DNA from 3 places in the Paenibacillus sp. FSL H7-0735 genome. Region 1 is predicted to be linked to each of the others. Evidence: riboswitches for the same ligand, from Rfam matches in the RefSeq annotation. Region 1 holds a riboswitch; each other region holds the start of a gene.
What was found. A riboswitch is a leader RNA that binds a small molecule or an ion and turns the genes downstream of it on or off. The one in region 1 is predicted to bind thiamine pyrophosphate.
Positions count from the first base shown of each region.

Region 2: it holds a riboswitch for thiamine pyrophosphate, as region 1 does, so the genes downstream of both, NSS82_RS14420 (ABC transporter ATP-binding protein) here and NSS82_RS02395 (ABC transporter substrate-binding protein) in region 1, are expected to answer to the same signal.
Region 3: it holds a riboswitch for thiamine pyrophosphate, as region 1 does, so the genes downstream of both, NSS82_RS11150 (thiamine phosphate synthase) here and NSS82_RS02395 (ABC transporter substrate-binding protein) in region 1, are expected to answer to the same signal.

Region 1 covers NZ_JBBOZH010000001.1:529,558-533,429, forward strand. The annotation lists gene NSS82_RS02395 (ABC transporter substrate-binding protein) at 742-1,791, opposite strand; TPP riboswitch at 1,953-2,063, opposite strand; gene NSS82_RS02400 (hypothetical protein) at 2,222-3,685, opposite strand; gene NSS82_RS02405 (MFS transporter) at 3,758-3,872, opposite strand, start outside.
Region 2 covers NZ_JBBOZH010000001.1:3,196,112-3,199,983, forward strand. The annotation lists gene NSS82_RS14410 (ABC transporter substrate-binding protein) at 1-485, opposite strand, end outside; gene NSS82_RS14415 (ABC transporter permease) at 482-1,258, opposite strand; gene NSS82_RS14420 (ABC transporter ATP-binding protein) at 1,239-1,934, opposite strand; TPP riboswitch at 2,133-2,236, opposite strand; gene NSS82_RS14425 (amino acid ABC transporter substrate-binding protein) at 2,459-3,295, shown strand; gene NSS82_RS14430 (amino acid ABC transporter permease) at 3,349-3,872, shown strand, end outside.
Region 3 covers NZ_JBBOZH010000001.1:2,480,287-2,484,158, forward strand. The annotation lists gene NSS82_RS11140 (GDSL-type esterase/lipase family protein) at 1-982, shown strand, start outside; gene NSS82_RS11145 (SDR family oxidoreductase) at 1,219-2,091, shown strand; TPP riboswitch at 2,179-2,280, shown strand; gene NSS82_RS11150 (thiamine phosphate synthase) at 2,395-3,000, shown strand; gene thiS (sulfur carrier protein ThiS) at 3,039-3,242, shown strand; gene NSS82_RS11160 (thiazole synthase) at 3,298-3,872, shown strand, end outside.

The DNA of each region.
Region 1 (3,872 bases):
ATCAATCCTCTCATTTTATATGGTAAGTTCAAAAAGCCAACTTTGATAACGAAGTAATTCAGGAAGCAAACTCGACGTCGAATCTTGAACGAACTTGGGAAGTCCGGTACTCACGTAGCACATCACTACGCTCCGTTCCTCCTTCCTCAAGTAACGTCCAACCTTCTTGGTTCTGAAAGCCGACTTTTTGAACTCTTAAATTATAAGGTAAGTTCAAAAAGCCAACTTTGATAACGAAGTAACTCAGGAAGCAAACTCGACGTCGAATCTTGAACGAACTTGGGAAGTCCGGTACTCACGTAGCACATCACTACGCTCCGTTCCTCCTTCCTCAAGTAACGTCCAACCTTCTTGGTTCTGAAAGCCGACTTTTTGAGCTCTTAAATTATAAGGTAAGTTCAAAAAGCCAACTTTGATAACGAAGTAATTCAGGAAGCAAACTCGACGTCGAATCTTGAACGAACTTGGGAAGTCCGGTACTCACGTAGCACATCACTACGCTCCGTTCCTCCTTCCTCAAGTAACGTCCAACCTTCTTGGTTCTGAAAGCCGTCTTTTTGAACTCTTAAATTATAAGGTAAGTTCAAAAAGCCAACTTTGATAGCGAAGTAATTCAGGAAGCAAACTCGACATCGAATCTTGAACGAACTTGGGAAGTCCGGTACTCACGTAGCACATCACTACGCTCCGTTCCTCCTTCCTCAAGTAACGTCCAACCTTCTTGGTTCTGAAGTCCGCTCTCTACTCCGCCGGTAAAAAATCATTACTGAATGCACTAGCAGCATCCAGCGGTTTATCCAGCAACTTCAGATCATACATCCAGTCGCCGTAATTTTGCCAGACCTCGGTTTTTTGCTCGCCCCAGCGGGCAGCATCGTCCTTGTATTTTGGGCTAAGCCATTTTTGGCTAGCTAGGACAAGGTCGGCGTCCAGGTCAGGAACGGCCTTCGATAACATACCGGCAGCCTCTTCCGGATGATCAATGGCATATTGATAACCTTTTGATGTGGCTTTCATGAAGGCCTTCACCAGCTCAGGATGATCTGCAATTTGCTTCTCACTCGTCGTCAGCACAGGCGTGTAATAATCGAGCTGTGGCGCATAATCCTTTAAGTACAGCATATCCAATGGCTCGCCACGCAACTCAGCCTCAACGCCAGTCCAAGCGTAGAAAATCCAGGCGAAATCAATGTCACGTTTGACGGCGGTAAAATAATCAGCTTCACCGATACTGATCAGCTTCACCTTTTTCACATCGCCACCTTCAGGATCCATGATAGCTTTCATGGCTGCTTCTTCGGCTGGTGAGCCCCAGCCTCCGTAGGTTTTACCTTCGAAATCCTTTGGTGATTTAATATTGCGATCTACTGGAGCGGCGAATCCCGACGTATTATGCTGAATAATAGCTGCTATCGAGACAAGGGGTACGCCTTGTAGACGGGCTAGCGTTAATCCTTCTTGGGCGCTGATTCCAAAAGCGGCTTCGCCAGAGGTAACCATAGTATCAGAACCCGCTGCGCCTGGTTGAACGATCTCGACGTCCAGGCCTTCTTCAGCGTAGTAACCAAGATCCTTAGCTACGTATAGACCGGTATGATTTGTGTTCGGTGTCCAGTCGAGTGCGACTTTAACTTTGGTGAGCTCTTTTGGAGCATCCGTGCCAGCCGCTGCAGTTGGATCAGTAGCATTTGCTTTGTTTCCGGCTGTATTCCCATTGTTGCTGCCGCATCCGGCAATGGCAAGAATGAGTACACAGGTGAGGCACAACGTAAGTGCTTTTTTGAGGTGCATGTCTTCTTCTCTCCTTTAAGGTTACAAGAATCCCGTCTTCACAACATGAACCGTAAAGTGTAGTATGTACGTTTTTCTACATCTTTTAGTGATCTTACAAAAAAAGCGCCCCGAGTGATCGGGACGCTGGCTTGGCGCAAGGTTAGTCAAGGTCACAGGGACCAGAACCAATTGGCGATTCCTACGCTGGCATTATCCAGATCAGGTATAAGGGTCAGTATCTTGTGGGATACAATCTCAGCCGGCCAATTCCAGCACCCCTGGTTCTATGAAGTTAACGGGTATTTCTATGTGCAATATAAGTAAGTATAAGTTTTGTACCCATACTTTATATCTTATATTTCTCGCATACGGTGTATTATAGACGGCTGTACTCGGAATGTCTAGTAGTGCACTCCTGAATTTTTCCAATCCAGTAGTTTCTTTTTTGCTAGTCTAGATCTTTATATTTCTTGCGGTGACGCCGTTTAAGCTCACTAACCAGCGCCCCTAGCGTGAGGACAACGCTGATCAGAATCCCGCTCATGATCACGAAGAGGGCAAGAAATTCAAAGGGGGAATATCCAATCATTTTACTCCATTGAATCTTTCCATCCAGATCGTCAATGACCTGATTCATGCCGTAAATCCCGCTTACTACCGTAAATACAGTGAGAATCATCAGCAGATTATCCCGTCGCTTGGACTGAAACTTATCCTGATACTGAAACAGGTCATTTAAGGTTTCTTTCACTTCCTCGAATAAAGCGTCGTTTCCGTATACTTTACGCAGCTGAAGAAATATCTCCCGGCCCTGCGACTGGGAAATCAACTCCAAGAAGTAGAACTTTGCCGAGAACTTATTGATGGAATAGATTAGATTGTCTATTTCCTCATAATCATGATTAATCCGAAGTCGGGAGTGCATATTGGCGAGCTTCAGCAGAACGATTTTGTGGAAAATATTGAGTAAAAATCCGTAATAATATTGCCCGTACATCTGGTTGGCTAGACTTACAGCAATCTCCTGTTCAGCCCGGGTCATGCAGCAAAAGGTCTGCTCATTCATCATATAATACGTGTCTGGACCCCAGCGATTATAGGAATGCTCATGACAATAGTTTGCAATATACGCTGGATCGCTTGCACTGGCATAGGGCTTTCCGTTCAGATCAATTCCATCAAGCTGTGAGGCGCGATAGCGTAGATTTACACTAATCTCATCAGAACTTTCTTCATTCTGAAAGCCGTAAAAAGCTTGTACCTGCATTCTTTCATCTACGAAAAAAGGAAGGGTCTCAAAATAAGCCCCATTGATATCCGATTGATCCAGATATGGCTCCAGTCCATCCACCAAATTTCGGAAGACAAAATCCTCTACCATCTCATAGGTCTGTTCCCCGCAATGAATATAAGTGTAGTCATCCTGTATGAAGGTTTTCTCTAGCGCACGGAAACGATCCGCGAATTCTAGGGCAATACTAAAGGGAATCGAATCCCCCTCCAGCTGGACACGTATCGTCACGAATCCAAGCTGAAAGGGACATATGAATATATCCGTCGAGAGAATTTTGAAAAATATAGAATGCTGCGGAATCTCCAGAATGCAGTCGAGATTATTTACTCTGGAAAAACGGCGAAACGAGTCGGCATCCTTCCTGCGCGGAAAAAGGACGTGTGCGGCAAACGGTAAATAGGTGCGCTCCATTCGTTCATGGGAAACACAGTAACCTTCTCCATAATAGGCAGCTTCCAGTTCTTTGTTATCCAGAAAAAAACGTGTGAATCCGTCGTCCTGTAATTGCTGGATAAGCTGCTTAGAATCGCCCTTTTTTATAGAGAAGGGAAATATAAACTGCATAAGCGCAGTATGTAACAAAGGCTCAGTTGAAGACTCATTTAAAGACTCATTCATTCATTGTCCATCCTTGTGCTCAGAATATGCTTATAGATCACATTACCCTAAAAGGATAACGTTGATACTATTCTAAATACGGGAACTCTTTCCTTCCACCGCTTGCCTGGCTTGGAACCTCCATGCGGCAATGCTTAGCAGGAACAAGAAGGCAGCAAAAGTGGCAAGTAATCCGGCTGTTTGCGCC
Region 2 (3,872 bases), 2.7 Mb from region 1:
AGCGGAATGGAGGAATAGCCGATTTGTTTTCCCGCGAGCTCTTTTGGACTATGAATACTGCCAGCCTGAGGAACCATCAGATGATTCAGTGGATGCCGCACGATTGCTGCAATCGAACGTACAGGGATTTTCTCGCCGCGTGCCATAAGTACCTGAGGTTGATAACTGAGCGCTAGATCAATTTGATTCGCTGCAACAAGCTTTAGGGAATCATTGCTGTCCGCAGGCATTTTGATCTCGACATCCAAACCTTCCTCTTGGAAAAAACCTTGCTGTTGCGCAGCGTATAGAAAGGAATGAACGGCATTGGGATACCAATCAAGCATAATCGTCAGCTTGTGTGACTGCTTATTTTCGGTATTGGAGGAACCGGTTTGGGCATTGTTATTTAGCTTGTCTGCCTTCCCGCAGCTGCTTAAGAGCAAAAGTGTGCATACTAGAAATACAGAAAAAAGTCCTCGTTGTGGGGATTTTAAATGATTCATTGGTTTGATCCTCTTTTCTTTAAAAATAATTGTTCGAGTAAAGCTATCGCCAGAAAAAGCACCACACCAAGCGCGGACAGCAGAAATACAGCCGCGAACATTTCATCGCTCTGCATATTTCCGGCCATTCTGCGGCTGAAGTAACCGAGTCCTTTACTGCCGCCGAGCCATTCCCCGATAGTAGCTCCGATGACGCAGTATACAATGGACAGCTTTAAGCCAGAGAAAAAAGCAGGCAACGCCAGTGGAATTTGGGTTTTGACAAGCAGCTGCCAGCGGTTTGCACCAAATGTTAATAATAAGTCCTTGTAAGTCTGGCCACTTGTACGAAGTCCATCATATGTACTCACTACGACTGGAAAAAAAGCCGTCAAAAACACCACAGCCACTTTGCTCCACAGCGAATATCCGAACCACATAATAAAAATGGGGGATAGCGCAATTAATGGGATCGTCTGGCTAATGATAAGAAAGGGATAGATGGCCTTTTCTATGGGGCGATACAGGAACATTCCAGTGCCCAGCAATACACCACAAATAACAGAAAGGACAAAACCCACCAGTATCTCCTGTAACGTCGCCAATAAATGCTGTCCAAATAATAATTGCCTGTGCTCGATCAATGCGATTCCAATAGAGGAAGGTGCAGGGAGAATAAAGGCTGGAATCATGTGAAGGCGAACAGCTGCCTCCCAGATTACAAGAATGAGCAGTACCAGAAGAAGGAAGGGACCATAGTTGTCTAGATGTTTTTTAAAAGGTATAGGTTGCATGCAATCTTCGCTCCAACTCTTCCCGTAGTGCTATAAACCGGGGTTCATAGTTCATCTTATAATGTCTTGGCCTTGGTAGATCCACAACGATCTCCTGTAATTCGCTGTGCGCACCGCCAGATAATAAATAAATCCGGTCACTGAGCAATAGTGCTTCTTCCAGATCATGAGTGATGAGCATAATCGTCTGATTCAATTCACCCCATAACTCCAACAGCCAACGGTGTATCTCGCGTTTGGTCATGGCATCGAGAGCGCCAAAGGGCTCATCCAGCAGCATAAGACCACTTCCGCCTCCAGCCACTAAGGTGCGCAGAAATGCGACTCGCTGTTTCATTCCTCCCGAAAGTTCATGGGGATAAGCCTTCTCTACATCTGCTAAGCCGAAGCGGGTCAACATTTCCCGAATCTGAGTGATCGTTTCTTGTTTATTGAATCTGGGCTTGATCTCCCAAGGCAAAAGGCAGTTGTCGAGCACTGTCCTCCAAGGCAGCAATAAATCCTGCTGAGGCATATAAGCGATCTGACCTAAACGACTAGCGGTTGACGGGTGCGTAGAGAGTTTTATTTTTCCGTGAGTAGGTTCGAGTAAACCGGCAATCGTTTTGAAAAATGTACTTTTCCCGCATCCGCTAGCACCTACTACGGAGACGAATTCCCCTTGCCTGATATCCATGGATAGATCTGCGAATACAGGGGGTTGCTCAGATTCCGGAAAAGAGTAGGTTAGGCCTTGAATAGATAAAATGGTCGTGATGATCTAACCTCCTAAAATTTTTGTGGAGCGCCTAAACAAATAAAGACCCATCCATTTCCAGAGGAAATGAATGGGTCAAAAAGTTCATTCTGCATAATAACACTTAACATGCTTGATGAAAATTCTGCTCCACTTCCCTCCGCTGGTATGATCCAGATCAGGTTCTAAGGGTCCGGAGCTTGAAGCTCCGTCTCAGTCGGCCGACTCCCCTAGTGAAATAACAGGTCCATATTAATTTGTTTATAAATATACCATATCTTTCTGAGAAGTAAAGAGAGAAAGAAGTGAAGGATTAATCCAAGATTGGGTAAGATATAGGTAGAAATCTAGTTAATATTATAATTCCGATGTATATAATCGGAAAAAAGTATTGACGATCATGTGATGGCAGTGTACTATTCAATTTACCGGAAAAAAACCGGATAGAGAGAGGGGATTTAAGAATGAAAAAATGGAGTTTAACTATTATATTGGCGTTAACCGTGGTCCTTGTAGCGGCTTGCGGCAATAATTCGAATACCAATACGGCTGCTGAACCAACAGCTGGAACGAATGGTGGAACAGCATCTTCAGCGCAAAACAGTTTGGAGGCTGTGAAGGCCAGCGGCAAATTGCGGATAGGTACAGAAGGGACTTATGCACCTTTTACTTATCATGACACTGCGGGGAAATTGACTGGTTTTGACGTGGAAATTGCTGAAGAAGTAGCCAAACGTTTAGGTGTTGAAGCTGAATTTTTTGAAACTCAGTGGGATGGTATTTTTGCTGGGATGGATGCGAAACGGTTTGATGTCATTTTCAATGAAGTTTCCATTAACGAAGATCGCAAAGTGAAATATGATTTCTCTGAACCCTATATCGTATCCAAAGCAGTATTGATCGTGAGCGAAGACAATGAGGATATTAAGACCTTTGCCGATCTTAAAGGTAAAAAAGCCGGACAATCCCTGACAAGTAATTTATCCGATATCGCTCGTGAGAACGGTGCTGAAATCGTAGCTACAGATGGTTTCAATCAAGCGATGGACCTGCTGACTTCGGGACGTATTGATGCAACTGTGAATGATGGCTTGTCTTATCTGGATCTAAAAAAACAAAAACCAGATGCAAAAATTAAAGTGGTTGATGAGATTCCTGAAGGATCACAAAGTGCCGCAGTATTCCTGAAAGGCAATGATGAGCTGGTGAAAGCGGTCAGTGATGCGATTACAGAGATGAAGAGTGATGGAACGTACTTGAAAATTTCCGAGAAATACTTTGGAGCTGACGTTTCAAAATAATACAAGGCTAGCAAGGCTAATTAAGCCTGGAAGCTAAAAAGGATGTCTGAATAATGGATGACCGCAAAATACAAATTTTCTTAGACACACTGCTACCCCTGCTAAAAGCCGGGGTGGCTTTTACCATTCCGTTGGCGCTACTTTCCTTTGTGCTTGGATTGATTTTGGCGATCCTAACCGCGCTGGCACGTCTTTCACCGTGGGTAATTCCGAAGCTAATCGCCCGTTTTTATGTGTGGGTTATTCGAGGAACCCCGTTGTTAGTGCAGCTATTTATTATATTTTATGGTTTGCCGGCTGTTGGTATTGTACTCGACCCCTTCATTGCCGCCACCATTGGATTTACCCTTAGCGTAGGGGCTTATTCATCGGAAATCGTACGCGCTGCTATCCTGTCGATACATAAAGGCCAATGGGAAGCTGCCTTCTCAGTCGGGATGACTCGTGGGCAGGCTCTGCGCCGCGTAATTCTGCCACAAGCTGCGCGCGTTTCTGTACCGCCGTTATCCAATTCCTTTATTAGCTTGGTTAAAGATACTTCGCTTGCAGCGATCATCACCTATACGGAGATGTTTAG
Region 3 (3,872 bases), 2.0 Mb from region 1:
TGTAGATATTCTTAAACGGGTTGCAGATGAATCTGGAGTTACACTTATTGACCTTAACTCGGAAAGTCTGAAATATTATAACGAGATCGGAGTAGAAGCGATAACAGCCCTCTTCATGTCAATTGAAGCCGGAGAAACTCCAGGCAAAACAAATGACGGAAGTTACGCTAACGGGCATCCTTCAAAGAAAATCGATGGGACTCATTTTAAAGAAGCGCTCGCCAAACAATTTTCGCGGATGATTGTTACGGAGCTTGTAGAGAAAGGTGCTACTGGCGATTCTACTGCTGCCTCCATTACTGCTTATCTTAAAGGGAACGTTAAGCATGCGGCACTAACAGGCAACTGGGATAAGGTTTTTCCGGAAATAACTAATGATACGACGACCGGGGAAGCTGCTTATTACCGCAATCAAATTGAAAAATTAATCCAGCTGGGAGTAATGGGCAAAGACCGTCAAGGGAATTTTAAGCCAGATACGGAGATGACAGTTGCTGAATTCACACGCAGTGTTTCTAAGTTAATGAAAGTGGAAAGATCAGATCTTGCCTATTACCCGAAAGGTAAGCTGTCACGTGAAACGATGGGTGCTATTCTCTATGATGTTTACCAAGTAAAGTTTGCTAATAAACCTAAGTACATGACTGATTATAACGGCACAGCAGTAGTGCCAGGAGATCCTGGTTATGATTTCAATCTGGATCCAGGAGCTAGAGGAGCGATGTACTATCCACTTGTATCCTGGCAGCAGCTGGTTGATACGGCGGACATTTCTCCCTTTTTAATTTCAAAAGTGAAAAGTGCTTATGAATTAGGGCTTATTAGATCTGAAGTGGGGATTGCTAGAGGTCAAATGGTCAATGGGACAGAACTAGAACCTAAAGCCATAGTGACCCGGGAGAAAGCAGCTAAGGCTCTTTATTTTATGTGGGTACTGGAACATGAAGTGAATGCAGAAAATCATGTTTCTTCTTTGAAATAGTTAGGGTGAACAATTCAAGGCACAGCAGCGGTGCTGTGCCTTTTTGTATGCAGTGAAGTCCTCTCCACTTACAGCAGTTTACATCCACGGTTGTTTATTTCTACTTGCATTGTGGTAAGTAAGATTCGTAAAGCGATTTAAGAAAATGACAAACCCAGCGTATAAACATGCATTGTTGTGCCATCCTAAGATGATCAGTTAACTATCAATTTGCTTAACGAGAGGAGATAGGGAAGATGTCAGGCAATAATAAACAAGCTACAAAAACCTTACCCCCACAGGAGCAGCATCATCAGCCAGGGATTGAGAGTGAAATGACGCCGCTGCCCAAATACGAGCCGGCAAATTATAAAGCAGCAGGTAAACTGCAAGACAAGGCGGCGTTGATTACCGGTGGAGACAGCGGAATTGGGCGTGCAGTTGCTGTGCTTTTTGCTAAAGAAGGTGCTGATGTGGTCATTTCATATCTTAATGAACACTCAGATGCAGAGGAAACTAAACGTCAGGTCGAGCAGGAAGGCCGCAAATGTATCCTAATTCCAGGTGATATCGGTGACGAGAAATTCTGTAAGGATCTTATTAAACAGACGGTAGAGGGCTTAGGAAAGCTTGATATTCTCATCAATAACGCGGCGGAGCAACATCCGCAAGCTAAGATCGAGGATATTACTTCCGAGCAGCTAGAGCGTACTTTCCGTACGAATATATTTGCGATGTTCTATTTAACAAAAGCAGCTATGCCTCATTTAAAAGCAGGATCTACAATTATAAATACAACTTCAATTACCGCTTATCGCGGAAGCCCGCAGCTGCTGGACTATTCATCAACTAAAGGAGCTATCCTGAGTTTCACACGATCTTTGTCCACGAATCTGGCGGAGAAGGGCATACGGGTAAACGGTGTAGCACCAGGTCCAATCTGGACACCGCTAATTCCCTCTACCTTTGATGCGAAGCAGGTTAGCGAGTTTGGAGGCACGCAGCCTATGAAACGGCCTGGACAACCAGAGGAGCTGGCGCCAGCCTATGTATATCTAGCCTCTGACGATTCCAGTTATGTGACTGGACAGGTTATTCATGTAAATGGTGGCGAGGTAGTAAACGGTTAGATTAGTACAGCTAATGTGAATAAATGGGTGTATTTCAATAAAAAAATATGTTACTATAAACCACGTTAGTATTTCAAAATTGTATATTTATGTCACTAGGGGTGCCGATTGGCTGAGACGGAATGGATTTCCGGACCCTTTGAACCTGATCTGGTTAAGACCAGCGTAGGGAAGTGGAGAACGAATTTCTGTTGTCGGGCTATTTGTAGTACCGTCTATATACAGATTCTGACTGCCTTCCTTACGGGGGCAGTTTTTTTGTTTTTTACTGGCCTACAGGGAAGTGAGAGAGAGGAGACGCGAGTGGTACAAGCTGAGATCCATCTAATATCAGACGGCAAGCAGCTGTTGAGACAATTTGTTGAACTGGCTGTCACGGTGCAGACATGGGTCGATTATATTCACTTAAGAGAGAAGCAATGTCCAGCACGCGAACTGCTCTCTGCGGCACAGGAGCTGTTGGCTGCCGGTATACCCGCTACCAAACTGATAATCAATGACCGGATCGATGTAGCATTGGCAGCTGGTGCCGCGGGTGTTCAGTTGGCTGGGCACAGTCTGAGCCCGCTTACAGCCCGGCGAATTGCACCTCAGCTTTGGCTGGGGAGATCGGTTCATTCTCCGGAAGAAGCGGCGAATGCTTCAGAGCAGGGAGCTGATTATTGCTTGTTTGGCCATGTATTTCCCTCGGCGAGCAAGCTAGGGCTGCCCGCACGTGGGTTAGAGCTGCTTGCAGAAACGGTGAAGACTAGCTCTATTCCTGTAATTGCGATTGGCGGAATTGGTCCCGCTAATGCGGCGCAGATCATTAGGCAAGGCGCGGCAGGAATTGCTGTGATGTCCGGAATTTGCGGAGCGGATGATCCTTATGAGGCCGCCAAAGCTATTCATAAGGCGGTTCATTCATAGCCGGGAGGTAAAAGCATAGGCGAAGGGGGTGATTCAGAATGAGACTGTTGATTAACGGGAAATCCGCAGAGTGTTCTGGTGGTATTCAAACTATAGCTGATTTGATCAGTCTTCCTGAGTGGTCGGGTCGTCTGATGATCATTGAGCTGAATGGAGAAATTGTCAGTAAGGAGAATTATGAAAGTACTGCTCTGAGCGAGGATGATCGTTTGGAACTGGTGCACTTTGTTGGTGGGGGTTGAGATGGAGCGGTATAGAATTTTGAGAAATTTATAAGAACCAAAGGGAGGTAATTTCATGCATGACCCGTTACATATTGGAGGCATCGAATTAACTAGTAGATTATTTATCGGAACCGGAAAATATAGCCGGAATGCTCTGATCCCCGAAGTGATCGCAAGCTCTGGTTCTCAGGTGATTACTGTAGCGCTTCGCCGAGTGGACCCGGAAGGTGGAGCAGAAAATATCATGAACCACATTCCCGGCCACATGACTCTTCTGCCTAATACCTCAGGAGCGCGTACAGCGGAAGAGGCAGTCCGTATTGCGAGATTAGCAAGAGCTGCGGGACTGGGGAACTGGGTGAAGATCGAAGTGATCAATGATCAGAAATACCTGCTTCCAGATAATCTGGAGACCATACGAGCTACAGAGATTCTAGCGGCGGAGGGTTTTGTAGTACTGCCATATATGAGTCCGGACCTTTCGGCTGCTTTACGTCTGAGAGATGCCGGTGCTGCTGCTGTGATGCCGCTTGGTGCGCCGATCGGGACGAATCGCGGCCTGCGCACCAAGGAGCTTGTGCGTATTCTTATTGAAGAAGTGAATTTGCCGATTATTGTAGATGCCGGAATTGGCAAGCCCTCGGAAGC